DNA from 4 places in the Streptomyces sp. NEAU-174 genome. Region 2 is predicted to be linked to each of the others. Evidence: riboswitches for the same ligand, from Rfam matches in the RefSeq annotation. Region 2 holds a riboswitch; each other region holds the start of a gene.

Region 1 (4,204 bases), on a different contig from region 2:
CGCCGCGGTCCTGCTCGAACTCCAGGGCCACGGCGGCGAGCTCCTGGAGGTTCTCGATCCGGGTCTCGTCCTGCGGATCGGTGGACGCCTGGAGCTCGGCCAGATAGCCGGTGCGCTCCAGCACCGCCTCCAGGACGGTGGCCGGGCCCGCCCCGGACTCCACGATGGTGTGCAGCTCCTCCATGAGCGTGTTGAACCGCTTGACGGCGTTGGCCGAGCGGGCCGCCATGCCGTACGCCTCGTCGACCCGGCGCAGCGCCTGCGGGAAGGTGATCTTCTCGCGCAGCGACAGCGCGTCGATCATGGCTTCCGCGCGCTCGCCGATGCCGCGCTTGGGCACGTTCAGGATCCGGCGCAGCGGGACGGAGTCCTCGGGGTTGGCCAGCACCCGCAGATAGGCGAGGACGTCCCGGACCTCCTTGCGCTCGTAGAAGCGCACGCCGCCGACGACCTTGTACGGCAGCCCGACGCGGATGAAGACCTCTTCGAAGACACGGGACTGGGCGTTGGTGCGGTAGAAGACCGCCACGTCCCCGGCCTTGGCGTCGCCCGCGTCGGTCAGCCGGTCGATCTCGTCGGCGACGAACTGGGCCTCGTCGTGCTCGGTGTCGGCCACATAGCCGGTGATCTCGGTCCCGGCGCCGGCGTCCGTCCACAGGTTCTTCGGGCGGCGGTTCTCATTGCGCTCGATGACCGCGTTGGCCGCGCTCAGGATGGTCTGGGTGGAGCGGTAGTTCTGCTCGAGGAGGATCGTCCGCGCGGTGGGGTAGTCCTCCTCGAACTGGAGGATGTTACGGATCGTGGCGCCCCGGAAGGCGTAGATCGACTGGTCGGCGTCGCCCACCACGCACAGCTCGGCGGCCGTGGTCTCCTCGGTGTCGGTGCCCACCAGCTCGCGCACGAGTGTGTACTGCGCGTGGTTGGTGTCCTGGTACTCGTCCACCAGGACGTGCCGGAAGCGGCGGCGGTAGTGCTCGGCGACGTCCGGGAACGCCTGGAGCAGATTGACCGTGGTCATGATGATGTCGTCGAAGTCCAGCGCGTTGGCCTCGCGCAGCCGCGCCTGGTACATCACATACGCCTCGGCCAGCGTCTTCTCAAAACCGTCTGCCGCCTGCCCGGCGAAGGTCTCCTCGTCGATCAGCTCGTTCTTGAGGTTGGAGATCTTGGCGCTGAAGGACTTCGGCGGGAACCGCTTGGGGTCGAGATCCAGATCCCGGCAGACCAGCGCCATCAGTCGCTTGGAGTCGGCCGCGTCGTAGATCGAGAACGACGAGGTGAAGCCCAGCTTCTTCGACTCCCGGCGCAGGATGCGGACACAGGCGCTGTGGAAGGTGGACACCCACATGGCGTTGGCCCGGGGGCCGACGAGCTCCTCGACGCGCTCCTTCATCTCGCCCGCCGCCTTGTTGGTGAAGGTGATGGCGAGGATCTGGCCGGGGTGGGTGGAGCGGGCGCCGAGCAGATAGGCGATGCGGTGGGTGAGCACCCGGGTCTTGCCGGAGCCGGCGCCCGCGACGATCAGCAGCGGCGAGCCGGTGTGCTCCACGGCGGCCCGCTGCTGCTCGTTCAACCCCTCGAGCAGGGCGGACGGGTCCACGACGGGCCGGGCCGCGCCGTCCCGGTAGTGGGCCTCCCGGGGCACGGGCGCGTCGAAATCGCCGCTGAAGAGGTGATGCGGCACGTCCTCGGCACCGCCGTGACCAGGGTGTGCCGATTCCTCGGGCGGCGGTGGCCGCTCCTCGTCCGAAGGAGGCCCGAGGTCCGCCAGGAAGCTGTCGTCAAAGAGGCTGCTCATCGCTCCCCGAGTCTAGGCCGCCCCACTGACAGCCGACGTCCGAACATCACGAAACGGTTTCGGGCAAAACGGTCACCAGTCTTCACAGGAGCCCCACGTGTTGGCTACCGTCCTGCGTCAGGCGGCCCGGAAGATCCGTCGGCGAACCACGTCGGCACGGGCTGCCTCCGCCGAGTCCGGTACGCCGTGAGGCGCCCGGAGCCGGGGACCCAACAACGCAACACCGGGGTGAATCGGCCCGAAACGGTGCGGCACGGACAGTGCCGCCCGGACACGGCCGTAGGGCAGCCTTCCGTACCGCCCGAACCCGACAGCTAACCCGGTAGGCGGTCCACGGAAGGAGTCGCCTCCCTTGGCGTCGCACCGCAAGCCGCGGAGCCGAATACCCGCCCCGCTCACCGGTCACAGCCGCCGTACGGCCGTCGGGTTCACCACGGCCGCCCTCGCATCCGTCACCCTCCTCTCCCAGTCGGCCAACGCCGCGCCCACCGACCCCAAGCCGGCCGCCCAGTCGATCGAGCAGGTGAAGGAGAAGGTCGACACCCTGTACCACCAGGCGGAGACCGCCACCCAGCGCTACAACGCCGCCAAGGAGCGCACCGACCAGCAGCGGGCCAAGGTCGACAAGCTGCTGGACTCCGTCGCCCAGCGCACCGAGAAGCTCAACGAGGCGCGGCGCATGCTCGGCAACTACGCCGCCGCCCAGTACCGCGACGGCGGAATGGCCCGCTCCGCCGCGACCCTGCTGTTCTCCAACGATCCGCAGGACGTCTTCGACCAGTCGCATCTGATGGACCGGATGACCGGCCGGCAGAAGCAGGCCGTCGACGACTTCCAGAAGCAGCGGGTGAAGGCCGCCAAGGAGCGCGGCAAGGCCAGCGAGAGCCTCGCCTCGCTGACCGCGTCCCAGAAGCAGCTGAAGGTCCAGAAGAAGACCGTCCAGGACAAGCTGACCGAGGCGCGGCGGCTGCTGGCGAATCTGACCGCCAAGGAGAAGGCGCGGCTGGCGGCGATCGAGAAGAAGAAGGCGGAGGAGGCCCGCCGTAAGGCCGCCGAGCTGGCCGAGAAGCAGCGGCAGGAGGCGGCCGCGCGCAAGAAGCAGCAGGAGCAGGAGCAGCAGAACGCGGGTGGCTCCGGTTCGACGGCGCCCTCCACCCCCTCGGCCCCGGCAGGCAGCTCCAAGGCGGCCCAGGCCATTGCCTTCGCCAAGGCGCAGCTCGGCAAGCCGTACGTCTGGGGCGCCACCGGGCCCAGCTCCTTCGACTGCTCGGGGCTGACGCAGGCGGCCTGGAAGTCGGCCGGGATCTCGCTGCCGCGCACCACCTGGGACCAGGTGAAGGCCGGTACGCGGGTCTCGACGTCGCAGCTCCAGCCGGGCGATCTCGTCTTCTTCTACGACGACATCAGCCATGTCGGCCTCTACATCGGCGACGGGATGATGATCCACGCGCCGAAGCCGGGCGATGTGGTGAAGAAGGCGCCGATCACGGAGATGCCGATCTACGGGAGCGTACGGCCCTCGTAGGCCCCCTGATCCCGACGATGCCGCTGCCCGGGGCCGGGACCCCGGGCAGCGGCATCGTCATCGGCTCGGCGGCGCCGTCAGCGCTTCAGCGGCGCCGCCAGCGCCTCAGGTGCCGGGCTTGCGCCCGTAGACGTACACGTCGTCGCCGTTCTTCAGCAGGCTCCAGTACTTCTTGGCGTCGCCCTTACGCATGTTGACGCAGCCGTGGGAGCCGGGCGGCGACCATACGCTGCCGTCGATCGAATGAAACGCCTGGCCGCCGTCGAAGAACTGGCTGTAGGGCATGGCGACCTTGTAGAGCGTCGACCAGTGGTTGATGTTCCGCCAGTAGACCCTCTTCAGCCCGGTGCGGGTCTCGAAGCCGTCCCGCCCGGACCGCACCGGCACCGGTCCGTAGACCAGCCGGGAGCCGTCCTGGACCCAGCTCAGCTGGCGGGTGAGGTCGACGCAGGCGATCCGGCCCTTGTTGGTCGGGCACTTCCGCGCCGCGTTCGGGTTGTGCCCGGCGGCCTTCTGGGCGCTGATGAGGTTCATCACACCCGAGGTGATCGGGCCCGCGTAGCCGATCGTCGGACTGATGCCGTGGTCGATCTGGAACTTCTGGATCGCGAGACAGTCCGCTCGCGACTGCCGCCCGTCCACCGGACGGCCCAGGAAGCGCTCGGCCTGCCGCTGATACGGCCCCGCGGTGGTCGTGCACGACGACGCGGCCATGCTCACCGGTGTCACCGTGCCGGCCGACCGGCCCAGCGGCCGCGCCTGAGCCTGCGCCGGACCGGCGACGGCCACCGCGAGCGGCACCACCATCCCCGCCAGCCCCAGCGCGACGCCCACGCGCCGCCCATGACTTCTGACTGCCCCCAATACCCCCATTGGCCACT
Region 2 (4,204 bases):
GGCCTGGGCGCGCAGGGCGGCGAGGAGGTCGTCCTCGCTTCCGACGCGGACGACGCCGAGGTGGCGCTCGACCGTCTGGCGAAGCTGGTGGCGGAGGGGCTCGAGGAGCTTCCCGAGACCGTCTGACCCCGGGCGAGCCCTGCCTGGAATTCCCTGGTGATTCCCGGAGTGATTTCAGGGATTCGGCACGGCGGGGCCGCGGTGGCCGTAATGGTCACCGCAGCCCCGCCGTTTTCATGTTTCCGCGTACAGAATTCCCAAGAGTTGTATACGGGAGCTCTGTTAATTCCGGCCGCTCGCCGTGTTGACGGAATGTTTCGAAGTCCTCACCGGAATCGGGCGGCGCAGCCGGTATTCCGACAGCGCGCGCTCGGTGTGCGCGGTGGCGAGCGCCCGCGCGCGGTCGGCGTCGCCGCGCGCCACCGCGTCCACCAGCGCGCCGTGCTCCGCCCAGGACTCCATGGCCCGCGCGGCCGGGTCGGGGCGCACGGCGCCCTCGGGGGGCGCGGGCCGCGGGCCGGGAGCGGCCGCGTACACCCACGCGGTCTTACGGCGCAGCTGGACGAGCAGCGCGGCCAGGCTCGGGCTGCCGGACGCCTGGGCGAGCGTCTCGTGGAACCAGTCGCCCAGCGGCCGCAGTTCGCCGAGCTGACCGCCCTGGGCCCGCTCCCGGCCGAGCCGGACCAGTCCGCGCAGCACCTTCAGATGGGCCTCGGTGCGGCGCTGTGCGGCCCGTGCGGCGCCCAGCGGCTCCAGCAGCGCGCGGATGTCCAGCAGATCGGCCGCCTCGCGCTCGGAGGGCTGGGCGACGCAGGCCCCCGCGTGCCGCCGGGTGGTCACAAAGCCCTCGGACTCCAGGGTGCGCAGGGCCTCGCGGACCGGCACCCGGGAGACGCCGTAGCGCCGGGCGAGCAGTTCCTCGGTGAGGCGGCTGCCGGGCTGATACGCACCGGAGACGATGTCGTCGCGAATCGCCGCGCAGATCGCGTGTGCCGAAATCCGGCGACCGCCCTGGACCGCGTTCGTATCCCCGCTCATTTACGGTCCCGCATTGTCGAACCTCCGCCTTAACGCCCGCGAAACTAACCATGGAACGCGCGTTGACAGACTCTATTCCACGCGGCCGCCATTTCCGATGGCGGGAAGCATTTCATGGATATTTTTTGGTCAGCCGGGCGGTGGCACGCCGAAGGCCCCGTCCGGCGGACGGGGCCTTCTCGGAAGTCTCACGGGGTCTCGGAATCCCGGGATCCCGGGATCGTGGGACCCGCGCGGCGTTCGCGCCGGACGCGCGACGGGTCAGACGTTGACGCCGTGCGTCAGACGTTGACGCCGTGGTTACGCAGGTACGACAGCGGGTCCATGTCCGAGCCGTAGTCCGGGCTGGTGCGGGCCTCGAAGTGCAGATGCGGTCCGGTGACGTTCCCGGTGGCGCCCGACAGGCCGATCTGCTGGCCGGGGGTGACCTTCTGGCCGACCGAGACGCTGATCGACGACAGGTGGCCGTACTGGGTGTACGTGCCGTCGTTCATCTTGATGACGACATTGTTGCCGTAGGAGCCGCCCCAGCCCGCCTCGACGATCTCGCCCATGCCCACGGAGTGCACCGTGGTGCCGGTGGAGGCGTGGAAGTCGATACCGGTGTGGGTGCCGGAGGACCACAGCCCGCTGGACGCCTGGTAGCCGGTGGAGACGTAGGAGCCGCTGATCGGCGACACGAAGGTGTTGAGGCGCTTGCGCTCGGCCTCGCGCGCCGCGCGCTCCTTGGCCTCGCGCTCGGCCTTGGCCTTCTTCGCCGCGGCCTCCGCCTTCCTGGCGGCCTCCTGGCGGGCGATCGCCTCTGCCTTGGCCTTGGCGGCGGCCTGCTCGGCGGCGGTCTCCTGGGACTGCGCCTGGGCCTCGATGTGGTCCGCGATCCCGTCGCCGATCACGATCGCCTGGGTCAGACCGGTCTGCTGGGGATCGGGGGCCCCGTCGGCCGCGAACGCCTGTCCGGTGATCCCGGCGACCACACCCGAGGCGACGGTCGTGATGCCCACGACGTTGGCGCTCGTGCGGATGTTGACCTTGGTGGTGCGGCGGTGCTTCCCGGTGGCAGTGCGGGTGGACGCCATACTGAGGCGCACTCCTTTCCTTCCTTCTCGCCTACCGGGTTAGCTGACGGGTTCGGAGCAGGAAGGTCTCCTACGGACCCCTCCCCCGGCCGGGGAAGGCGCCCGATTCACCCCTGGGGACGTGTTGGGTCCCCGGCTCCCCTGGCTTGCGCCGTACGGGGACTCGGCGATGACTGTCCGGTGCCGCGGGTGCGGCGGGTCGCTGGCGAACAGCCGGACTGACGCTAAACGGGCTCGCTTTCGATCACCAAACGGTTCCGGTTTTTTGTTGCTCTCCCCACAAACCAAACAAGCAGTCAATCCTATAAATCGGGCATGTCGGATGGACTCCGGCGCCCTTCCGGGGCCGGGGTCCCTCCGCCGCCGGCTCATGGACCGGAGGCCCACCGGACCGTCCGCGGGACCGTCAGCGAGTCGGCCGGACCGGTGGTTCAGCGCACGGATCCGGCCAACTCTCCCCGCCTCAGTTGGAGATGACGCTGACCTCGCCGATGCCCAGCGCCCGGACCGGCTCCTCGATCGCCGAGGCGTCCCCGACCAGCACCGTGACCAGCCGGTCCGCCGGGAAGGCGCTCACCACCGCGGCGGTGGCCTCCACCGTGCCGGTCTCCGCCAGCCGGGCGTACAACTGCGCCTGGAAGTCGTCCGGAAGATGCTGCTCGACCTGGTCCGCGAGGGTGTTCGCGACGGACGCCGCCGTCTCGTACTTCAGCGGGGCGACGCCCACCAGGTTCTGCACCGCGACATCGCGCTCGTCGTCGGTCAGCCCCTGCTCCTTCAGCGTGCGCAGCACCTTCCAGAGGTCGTCCAGCGCGGGGCCGGTGACCTCGGTGGCCACCGAGCCGCTGATCGCCAGCATCGAGGCGCCCGAGGAGCCGCCCGTGGGCGACGGGGGCCCGGAGCGCAGCACCTGGCCGAAGGCGCGCACCCCGTAGGTGTAGCCCTTCTCCTCGCGCAGCACGCGGTCGAGGCGGGAGGTGAGGGTGCCGCCCAGGCAGTACGTGCCGAGCACCTGCGCGGGCCAGACCCGGTCGTGGCGGTCGGCGCCCACGCGCCCGATGAGCAGCTGGGTCTGCACCGCGCCCGGCCGGTCGACGATCACCACACGGCCGGTGTCGTCCGCGACGATCGGCGGAGCCGTGCGCGGCGCGCCCGCCCCGCCCGTCCAGGCGCCGAGGGTGTCCGCGAGCGCCCGGTCCAGGTCGACGCCGCCGAGGTCGCCCACGATGACGGCGGTGGCGGTGGAGGGGCGGATATGTGCCTCGTAGAAGGCCCGCACGGCCGCGGCGTCGATGCCCTCGATGGTCTCCTGGGTGCCCTGGCGCGGCCGGGACATCCGCGACTCGGCCGGGAAGAGCTCCGCGGAGAGGGCCATCGAGGCGCGGCGGGCCGGGTTGGCCAGCTCATGGGGGATCTCGTCCAGCCGGTTGCGCACCAGCCGCTCGACCTCGCCGTCCGGGAAGGCGGGGGCGCGCAGCGCGTCGGCCACCAGACCGAGCGCCTTGGGCAGCCGGGAGACCGGGACCTCCAGGGAGACGCGGACGCCGGCGTGGTCGGCGTGGGCGTCCAGCGTGGCGCCGCAGCGCTCGAGCTCGGCGGCGAACTCCTCGGCGTCGTGCTTGTCGGTGCCCTCCGACAGGGCGCGCGCCATGATCGTGGCGACGCCTTCGAGCCCGGCCGGCTCGGCGTCCAGCGGCGCCTCCAGGTTGATCTCCACGGCGACGACCTGCTGGCCGGGGCGGTGGCAGCGCAGCACGGTGAGGCCGTTGGGCAGCTCACCGCGCTCGGGGGCGGGGAACGCCCACGGCCTGGGGGCGCCGCCCTTGGGCTGCGGGTGGAAGGTCATGGTCGCGGTGACGGCGTCGCTCACTGGGCCGCCTCCCCTTCTGCGTCGGTCTCGGCGGCTTCGGCGGTGTCGGCTGCGTCCTCGGCGCCCTGGACGGGCTCGTAGACCAGCACGGCGCGGTTGTCGGGGCGCAGCCGCGCCGCGGCCACGGCCCGCACCTCCTCGGGGCTGATGTCGAGCACCCGCTCCACGGCGGTCAGCGCCAGCTGCGGGTCGCCGAAGAGCACCGCGTAACGGCAGAGCT
Region 3 (4,204 bases), on a different contig from region 2:
CCACCAGATGGTGCAGGCGACATCCGGATAGTTGCCGGCCTTGCCACAGGCCCGCATGAGATTGCCCTTGTTGTTGAACGCGTCGGTGTGGTTGCTACCACCGGTGTTGATCTTGGTGACGCTGAGCTGGCTCCAGGTTCGGCCGCCGTCGTAGCTGCGGTCCACCCACACCAGGTCACCCGGGGAGCCGAAGATCCTGCCCCATGCGCATGTCCCGTTGTACCGCAGCTCGATGCCGCGGGAGTGGGTCGAGGCGGACGCGACCGTCCTGGCGTTGTTGGTGTTGCAGCCTTCGGCGGCCTGAGCCGGAGCCGCAGTCACCGCGGTGAGCATGGCTCCGGTGAGCCCTGCTGCGGCGATGGTCCCGAGGAGGGCGTTGCGCGTACCCATGTCTGGTGTCCTTCCGGTTGTGTGAATCGCTCGTTCGGCGACGTTCGGGGTATATCGCGAGCCGGTTGGGACCGGTCCCAACCGGTACGGCCAGATATGGCCTGAAGTAGCAGTTGACGTCTCTCCTTGCGTTCGTCTACGACCGCCGGACGGGGCGCACGGGGAGGTTCGTCGAATCCAAGCCCTCCGGCTCTGGGAACGCGGCCGTCCCCGCGGACAGCTGAGGGTGTGACCACAGACAGGGACATGAGCCGGGAGTCGGGCACCGGAGCGTGCGGAGGGAAGGGCCCGCCACCACCGCCGTGGGAGCCGCCCCCGGAGACCCGGCCGGGTCCCTCACTCCAGCGGCCCGGCCATCCGTTGCACGCCTGCCGCCTGGGCGGTCTTCCGGGCCGCCGTTACCGAGGAGGGGTGGATCGACTGGCCAACCAGGCCGCGACGGCCTCGGCGATGGGCTGGCCGGTCTCCAGCTCGATGAAGCCGAACTGCCCGCCCTGGTTGCACTCGAGGAACCACCAGGTGCCGTCACCGTCCTCGGCGAAATCGAAAGCGCCGTAGGCGAGTTGGGCGAGAGACACGTAGGCACGGACGGCCCCCGCGATGCGGTCAGGTATGCGGGCCGGGGACCAGAGGGCGCCGTTGTCGGTGAAGCGCCCGTCCACCTCCTTGGGGTCGGACAACTTCCGGGCGGCGAACAACTCGTCTCCGACACAGGTCAGCCGGATGTCCGCACGCTTGGGTACGCGCTGTTGAAGAAGGGTGGGGCCGGCTGTCACCCCTGCGAAGTCGGCATCCGGCTCGACACGACTGGTGGGAAGTGCCATCGGTGGGTCACTGGGGTGTGCTCCCGAAATCGACTTCACGACGAGATCCCGGTACCGGGCGGCGAAGTCGCGTGCGATCTGCGGGAAGCTGGTGATCAGCGTGGGGGGCACCGCGAAGCCGCTGTGGTGGGCGACACGCAGCTGCCAGGGTTTGCGGCGGGCCTGCTGGGCCGCGACCGGGTGATTCATCCAGCGCGTGCCCGTTGCGTGCAGAGTTCCGTACAGGGCGTGTTCGGACTCGGCCGTGAGCCATTCGGCCTGATGGGTGGCTTGCGCGGCCGGGCGACCGGGTCTGCGTACCCATATAGAGCGCGGTCCGGTCATGCTCACCACCCGGTCACCGGTCGACAGGTGACCGTGGAAGTCGCCCTGGACGTACTCCGCTGACAGGCTGACCCGGCCGGGGAGGTCGGCAGGGTCCAGGCGTACGACCGGGACGCCCCGGTCGTCCAGGGCCGACACCACCATGTCCGCGGTCACGTCCTCGGCACAGGTCAGTATGAGGACCGTCATGGGACCCGTCAGTCGTCGAAGTGGGTTTTGGAACCTGCCGTGGAGCAGGTGGTGCTCGCGGCCAGCAGCAAGGCGCGGTCGCTGGTGGCCGGGCGGCCGTCGGGCAGGACGTTCCACTGCCGTCTGGGGTCATAGGCGTAAGGGATCACGATGGGCGGGGGCGCGGCAGGGCGGGCGTAGTCCAACGCGAAGGGTTTCAACATGTCTCCTCCTGTTTGACGGAAGGCACGGCGGGTTCCGAGCTGGCTGAGCGGCAGACGGCCGCACTGGCTTCCGAGCCCGCCAAGCCGGCAGCGACCCCGCCCCGTCAAACGCGCACACCGAGGAGGCAGGGCTCAGCACCGGCCGCGTGCTCGTACGTGGATGAGTGACCCCGGTATACGGCTGAGGTCACACCAGTCGGCGGCCTTCTTCACTCACTGCGTGGAGAAACCGGAAACGCGAGGGGTGCGCCGACAGGGGAGGCGCGGCCGAGGAGGCGCTGGGCGGCGCTTTGAGGGCATGGGGAGCGGTGTTGTCCGACGACAGACATCAGGGTGGCTCCGTACTCCGGAACGCCTGCGAGGTGAGCTGTCGGGTTCGGGTTGGAGATTCACCCGGCCGTGTGCTTCCACGGCTTCACCCCTAGCCGTCCGGTACGTGTTGTCCGCACGGCGCAAGTGGGTCCCCCACTCCTGCCCGACGGTGTGATGACGTGCTGCCGCGGCGCCGGTGGGCAGGATTCGGCGGCCCGGCAACGTGGTGTTCGCTTCTCGAACGCCGAGCACGCTAGAGGGACCTCGGTTCGAACACAAGGTCTTCACAAGTGGGCATGAGCGAACTCGCTCCTGGCGCGGTCACGTTCGGGATGGATAAGTGTGACATGCCTGACAACAGGGGCGCGGATGTGTGTGTTGTGTGTCGGCAATCACGTTCCGCCCGGCGTGTGCCCCGCCGAGCGGGGAGCTCAGACCTCCTCGCGCATCAGCCGCAGGTACACCACCGAGAACAACGCACCCACCAGCAGCAACAGCAGGGCCACCGCCGTGCCGTAGCCGATGAGGGACTTGTTGAACGCCTGGTCGTACATGAAGACCGGGAGGGTCTGGCTGCGGTTTCCCGGGCCGCCTCGGGTCATGGCCCAGATGAGGCCGAACACCGACAGCGTCTGGAGGGTGTTCAGCATCAGATTGGTGCCGATGGAGCGGCGGATCATCGGCAGGGTGATGTGCCAGAAGCGGCCGAGGCCGCCGGCGCCGTCGACCTCCGCGGCCTCGGTGATCTCCTTGGGGATCTCCGACAGCGCGGCGGAGTAGACGAGCATCGAGAAGGCCGTGCCGCGCCAGACGTTGGCGAAGGAGACGGCGAGGATGGGCAGGGTGTAGAGCCAGTTCTGGGACGGCAGGCCCAGCCAGTCCAGCAGCGCGTTGAGCGTGCCCTCGCGGCGGAAGAACGCGTACAGCAGGAAGCCCGCCACGATCTCGGGGACGACCCAGGCCGCGATGACGATCGAGCCGGTGAGCGTGCGCACCGGCCGGGAGGCGCGCTGCATCAGGGCGGCCAGGGCTAGGCCGAGGGTGTTCTGGCCGACGAGGGAGGAGAGCAGGGTGAAGACGAGGGTGAGGACGACCGCGTTACGGAAGTCGTCGTCCCCGAAGGCGCGCTGGAAGTTGTCCAGGCCCACGAAGTCCGTGGAGGACGCGCCCGTGAGCTGCATGTTCGTGAAGGCGATATAGACGCAGTAGGCGATCGGGCCACCGAGGAAGAGCAGCAGCATGACGGTGGCGGGGGCGAGCGGGAGCCAGCGCAGGGGGCGGCCGCGACGGGGGCCCGGCCGGGCCGGGGTCTCCGTCGGGGCCGCCGCCACCTTGGTCGCGGTTGCCATCGGGGGGCGGCCCTCAGCCCTGGCCGCCCGCCGCCACCGTGGCGCCGTCGGCGATGGACTTCAGCTGGTCGTCGTAGGACTTCGCGGCCTTCTCCGGTGAGGAGTCACCCGTGGTCGCCGCCTCCATCGCCTCGCCGATCGCCGTGGAGACCTGCGGATAGACGGGGGTGGTGGGCCGGTAGTGGGTGTTCTTCACCAGGCCCGTGAAGAAGGTGATCCCGGGCATGGACGAGGTGTACTTCGGGTCCTGCGCGACGTCCTTGCGGACCGCGATCTGCGCGTCGACGATGTCCCAGGTGACCGCGTTGTCCTTGGTCTGGAGCTGCTGGATGAACTTCCAGGCCAGATCGGGGTTCTTGGACTTCGCGGTGATCGCCCACGTCCAGCCGCCGGACATGCTGACCTTGCCGGGCGCCTGGCCGTGCTGCGTGGGCATCGGGGCCTGGCCGAGGGTCTTGGACCACTCGGGCCACGGCTTGCCGCCGGTCTTCAGCCAGTTCTGGCCGAGCCAGGAGCCGTCGAGGGCGATGGCCAGCTCGCCCTTGGGCAGCCATTCGCTGTAGACGGTGGTGCCGACGTTGGGGTCGAGGGCGTCGGAGATGTCCGGGCCCAG
Region 4 (4,204 bases), on a different contig from region 2:
ACATAGGTGATGAATGATCAGCCGTGTGACCTTGGCGTGACCTGGGATACATCGCCTTGTGATGATCGAGTGCCCTCGCTATGTTCACCGGCAAACCTTGTCGCCATAGGGCCATAGCGCCATAGGAGAGGTCAATCGCATGCGTTCCGGTAATGGTCGACACCGTCGCCCCCGTCAGGCCCCGGCCATCATCGTCGCGGCGGGGGTCACGGGAGCGGGCCTCGCCATACCCCTCTTCGGGGCGGCCGGCGCACAGGCCGCCCAGACCGCCACCTGGGATCACGTCGCCGAGTGCGAGAGCGGCGGTATGTGGAGCGCCAACGAGGGCAACGGCTTCTACGGCGGGCTCCAGCTGACCCTCGACATGTGGAAGAAGTACGGCGGCACGGAGTACGCCCCGCGCCCCGACCTGGCCAGCCGCTCCCAGCAGATATCCGTCGCCGAGGCGATCCTGGGCGACCGCGGCCCCGACGCCTGGCCGAGCTGTGCGCTGGGCGCCGGGCTCACCGACGGCGGTGGCGCCCCCGATGTGGACCCCGGCAGCACGGCCACCTCGGACCCGGGGACGGGCCGCGGCGATGACGACCCGGGGGACCGGGGGCGGGACGGCTCCTCCTCGGACGCCGACCGTTCGGGGACGTCCGACGGCGCCGACGGGCCGGACGCGCCGGACGCGTCCGGGTCGGCCGAGGGTACGGAGGCGCCCCACACCTCCAAGTCCCCCGACGGGTTGGACGGCTCCGCCTCGGACGACCCGGCGGCGGACGATTCGGATGCGCACGATTCGGAGGCGGACGGCCCCTCGGGCTCGGACCGCCCCTCGGCGTCGGACGACTCCAGGACCCCCTCGGCCGACCCGTCGCCCTCCGGCCGCCACCGCGGCTCCCCGGACGCCGGGGAGGGGGCCGACGACGGCGACGCGGGGAGCGCACGGCCCTCCGGGCGCCATGCCTCGCGCGGCGCTTCGGACCGCGACGCGGGCTCCACGGACGACGATTACACTGTTCGCCCCGGTGACAACCTGTCAGGGATCGCCGAGCACCAGAATGTGTCCCGGGGTTGGGAAGGGCTCTACGAGTCCAACGAGGACCTCATCGGAACCGACCCCGATCTGATCATCCCTGGTCAGCGACTTGACCTCACCATCAGGGAGCAGTGATTCGGGGGGAATTGCCCGATCTGGACCCGGTGAGACATACATCTCGTCACATTTTCCGGGGCGCACCTCGTGTCCGATCCCTCCTCACCCGGCCCCACCTGCGCCGATGTGGGCCGGGTGAGATCAATTACAGCCCCATTCACTGCCCTTGGGGTGTTTGAACGTTCTTGGCAGGTGTGTTTAACGTCTTTCCGCTCGCCACCGCGGGCACCGTCGATCGTCACGCCGAATCCTGCCGGCGGTCGGGGGGAAGCCGACGCGTCAGCGCCGAAGGCAGGAGCGGGGGACCCAAGGTAGGTGCCGAGTGGCCTGTGGATACGGGCTTGTCGGCTAGGGGTGAAGCCGGGAGCGACCATCGCGACCGGCCGGGCAACTCACGTCCGAACCCGACAGCTCACCTCGTAGGCGTCGGTGAGGAAACGAACCAAAATGCTCAAGTCCAACGGGAAGCACCGCCGCCCCTCCAAGGCCACCCGTATCGCCGCGCTCACCGGTCTCGCCGGTGCCGCCGTGGCGGCACCGCTCATCGGGGCGACCTCCGCCTCCGCGGCCACCACCTCGCAGTGGGACCAGGTCGCGCAGTGCGAGTCCGGTGGCAACTGGTCGATCAACACCGGCAACGGCTACTTCGGCGGCTTGCAGTTCTCGAGCTCCACCTGGGCCGCCTACGGCGGCACGGCCTACGCCTCCACCGCGGACAAGGCCAGCAAGGCCCAGCAGATCCAGATCGCCGAGAAGGTCCTGGGCAGCCAGGGCAAGGGCGCCTGGCCGGTCTGCGGCAAGGGTCTGACCTCCGGCGGCAGCCCCTCCGCCCCGTCCGCGCCCTCCGGCTCGCAGGACCAGCCCTCGGCGACCACCAAGTCCGCCCCGGCCGCCCAGCCGGCGCAGCCGAAGGCCCAGCCGCGCACCGCGCCCGAGCACGCCGCGCGGCAGCAGACTCGTGGCCCGATCAAGAAGGGTGACGGCGAGTACAAGGTCAAGTCCGGCGACACCCTCGGCAAGATCGCCAAGGTTCACGACGTCAAGGGCGGCTGGAAGAAGCTCTTCGAGCTGAACAAGGACATCGTGGAGCAGGCCGACCTGATCTTCCCGGGCCAGCAGCTGCACCTCCGCTGAGCCACGGTCATGACGGGCCCCGGCCGGGCGTGCCGCCCCTATGGCGCGCCCGGCCGGGGCTTTCCCAATGCGCGGGAATTCTGGATTTTGATCCGGAATCCGGCGTTTTGTGTCGTGCCCCTGTCTCGTGGGGCGGGCGAACGCGGGGCGCAGCCCTCCCGGCCCGTTAGGCTCGTGCTGCTACCGCAGACCCATACGAAGGAGAACCTCGTGCCGTCCATCGACGTCGTCGTAGCTCGCGAGATCCTCGACTCGCGAGGCAACCCCACGGTCGAGGTCGAGGTCGGCCTCGACGACGGCAGCACCGGCCGTGCCGCCGTGCCGTCCGGCGCCTCCACCGGCGCCTTCGAGGCCCTCGAGCTCCGTGACGGCGACAAGAACCGCTACAGCGGCAAGGGCGTGGAGAAGGCCGTCCTCGCCGTGATCGAGCAGATCGGCCCCGAGCTGGTCGGCTATGACGCCACCGAGCAGCGGCTGATCGACCAGGCGATGTTCGACCTGGACGCCACCCCGGACAAGTCCTCGCTCGGTGCCAACGCGATCCTCGGCGTCTCCCTCGCCGTCGCGCACGCCGCCTCCGAGGCGTCCGACCTCCCCCTCTTCCGCTACCTCGGCGGCCCGAACGCCCATCTGCTGCCGGTGCCGATGATGAACATCCTCAACGGCGGGTCGCACGCCGACTCCAATGTGGACATCCAGGAGTTCATGATCGCCCCCGTGGGCGCGGAGTCCTTCTCCGAGGCCCTGCGCTGGGGGGCCGAGGTCTACCACACCCTGAAGTCGGTGCTGAAGGAGCGCGGTCTGTCCACCGGCCTCGGCGACGAGGGCGGCTTCGCGCCGAACCTCGGCTCCAACCGCGAGGCCCTCGACCTGATCCTCGAGGCGGTCAAGAAGGCCGGCTACCAGCCGGGCCAGGACATCGCGCTCGCGCTGGACGTCGCCGCCTCCGAGTTCTACAAGGACGGCGCGTACCAGTTCGAGGGCCAGTCCCGCTCCGCCGCCGAGATGACCTCGTACTACGCCGAGCTGGTCGCCGCGTACCCGCTGGTCTCCATCGAGGACCCGCTGAACGAGGAGGACTGGGACGGCTGGAAGACCATCACCGAGCAGCTCGGCGACAAGGTCCAGCTGGTCGGCGACGACCTCTTCGTCACCAACCCCGAGCGGCTGTCCCGCGGTATCGACAGCGACACCGCGAACGCCCTGCTGGTCAAGGTCAACCAGATCGGCTCGCTGACCGAGACCCTCGACGCGGTCGAGCTGGCCCAGCGCAACGGCTACAAGTGCATGATGTCGCACCGCTCCGGTGAGACCGAGGACGTCACCATCGCCGACCTGGCCGTCGCCACCAACTGCGGCCAGATCAAGACCGGTGCCCCGGCCCGCTCCGAGCGGGTGGCCAAGTACAACCAGCTGCTGCGCATCGAGGAGATCCTCGACGACGCCGCGGTGTACGCGGGCCGTTCCGCCTTCCCGCGCTTCAAGGGCTGAGCGGACACGTCTGACGCCCGTCCCCGGCCGTGGTCCCGTACCGTGGCCGGGGACGGCGTCGCTCGACGGCGTTACCCAAGCGAAGTCATCACCGGGGAGGCGACGTGCCGGCGGATCGGGAACGGTTCTCCACCGCGACCAGGCTCAAGGCGCTCGGCGAGCACGCCGCCGCCCGGGTCTACCGCGTGCGCACCAAGCGCCGCCGCGGCCGGCTGACCGGCCGGGCCGCCCTGCTCGCGCTGGTCGTCTGCTCCCTCGTCGTGGCGCTCGCCTATCCGATGCGGCAGTACATCTCCCAGCGCTCCGACATCGCCGAGCAGCGGCACGAGGCCCAGCGGGCCCGCGAGGACGTGAAGAAGCTGCGGGAGCGGAAGGCCCGGCTGCGCGACCCCGCCTACACCGAGCAGCAGGCCCGGGAGCGGCTGCACTTCCTGATGC

What was found. A riboswitch is a leader RNA that binds a small molecule or an ion and turns the genes downstream of it on or off. The one in region 2 is predicted to bind cyclic di-AMP.
Region 1: linked by a shared signal. The riboswitch ahead of ACT2CW_RS00610 (C40 family peptidase) and the one ahead of ACT2CW_RS33740 (M23 family metallopeptidase) in region 2 are both predicted to bind cyclic di-AMP.
Region 3: linked by a shared signal. The riboswitch ahead of tgmA (putative ATP-grasp-modified RiPP) and the one ahead of ACT2CW_RS33740 (M23 family metallopeptidase) in region 2 are both predicted to bind cyclic di-AMP.
Region 4: linked by a shared signal. The riboswitch ahead of ACT2CW_RS44745 (LysM peptidoglycan-binding domain-containing protein) and the one ahead of ACT2CW_RS33740 (M23 family metallopeptidase) in region 2 are both predicted to bind cyclic di-AMP.

The regions. Positions count from the first base shown of each region.
Region 1 covers NZ_JBQTCE010000001.1:140,254-144,457, forward strand. Annotated here, with positions in the region: gene pcrA (DNA helicase PcrA) at 1-1,798, opposite strand, end outside; cyclic di-AMP (ydaO/yuaA leader) riboswitch at 1,957-2,142, shown strand; gene ACT2CW_RS00610 (C40 family peptidase) at 2,151-3,323, shown strand; gene ACT2CW_RS00615 (L,D-transpeptidase) at 3,429-4,187, opposite strand.
Region 2 covers NZ_JBQTCE010000013.1:270,948-275,151, forward strand. Annotated here, with positions in the region: gene ACT2CW_RS33730 (HPr family phosphocarrier protein) at 1-126, shown strand, start outside; gene ACT2CW_RS33735 (GntR family transcriptional regulator) at 283-1,038, opposite strand; gene ACT2CW_RS33740 (M23 family metallopeptidase) at 1,320-2,114, opposite strand; cyclic di-AMP (ydaO/yuaA leader) riboswitch at 2,129-2,293, opposite strand; gene ACT2CW_RS33745 (M16 family metallopeptidase) at 2,578-3,960, opposite strand; gene ACT2CW_RS33750 (M16 family metallopeptidase) at 3,981-4,204, opposite strand, start outside.
Region 3 covers NZ_JBQTCE010000003.1:302,246-306,449, reverse strand. Annotated here, with positions in the region: gene ACT2CW_RS10690 (glycosyl hydrolase) at 1-390, opposite strand, end outside; gene ACT2CW_RS10695 (DedA family protein) at 1-31, shown strand, start outside; gene tgmB (ATP-grasp ribosomal peptide maturase) at 789-1,727, opposite strand; gene tgmA (putative ATP-grasp-modified RiPP) at 1,736-1,927, opposite strand; cyclic di-AMP (ydaO/yuaA leader) riboswitch at 2,268-2,424, opposite strand; gene ACT2CW_RS10675 (carbohydrate ABC transporter permease) at 2,674-3,591, opposite strand; gene ACT2CW_RS10670 (ABC transporter substrate-binding protein) at 3,605-4,204, opposite strand, start outside.
Region 4 covers NZ_JBQTCE010000024.1:95,588-99,791, reverse strand. Annotated here, with positions in the region: gene ACT2CW_RS44750 (transglycosylase family protein) at 140-1,159, shown strand; cyclic di-AMP (ydaO/yuaA leader) riboswitch at 1,415-1,582, shown strand; gene ACT2CW_RS44745 (LysM peptidoglycan-binding domain-containing protein) at 1,589-2,275, shown strand; gene eno (phosphopyruvate hydratase) at 2,486-3,766, shown strand; gene ACT2CW_RS44735 (FtsB family cell division protein) at 3,871-4,204, shown strand, end outside.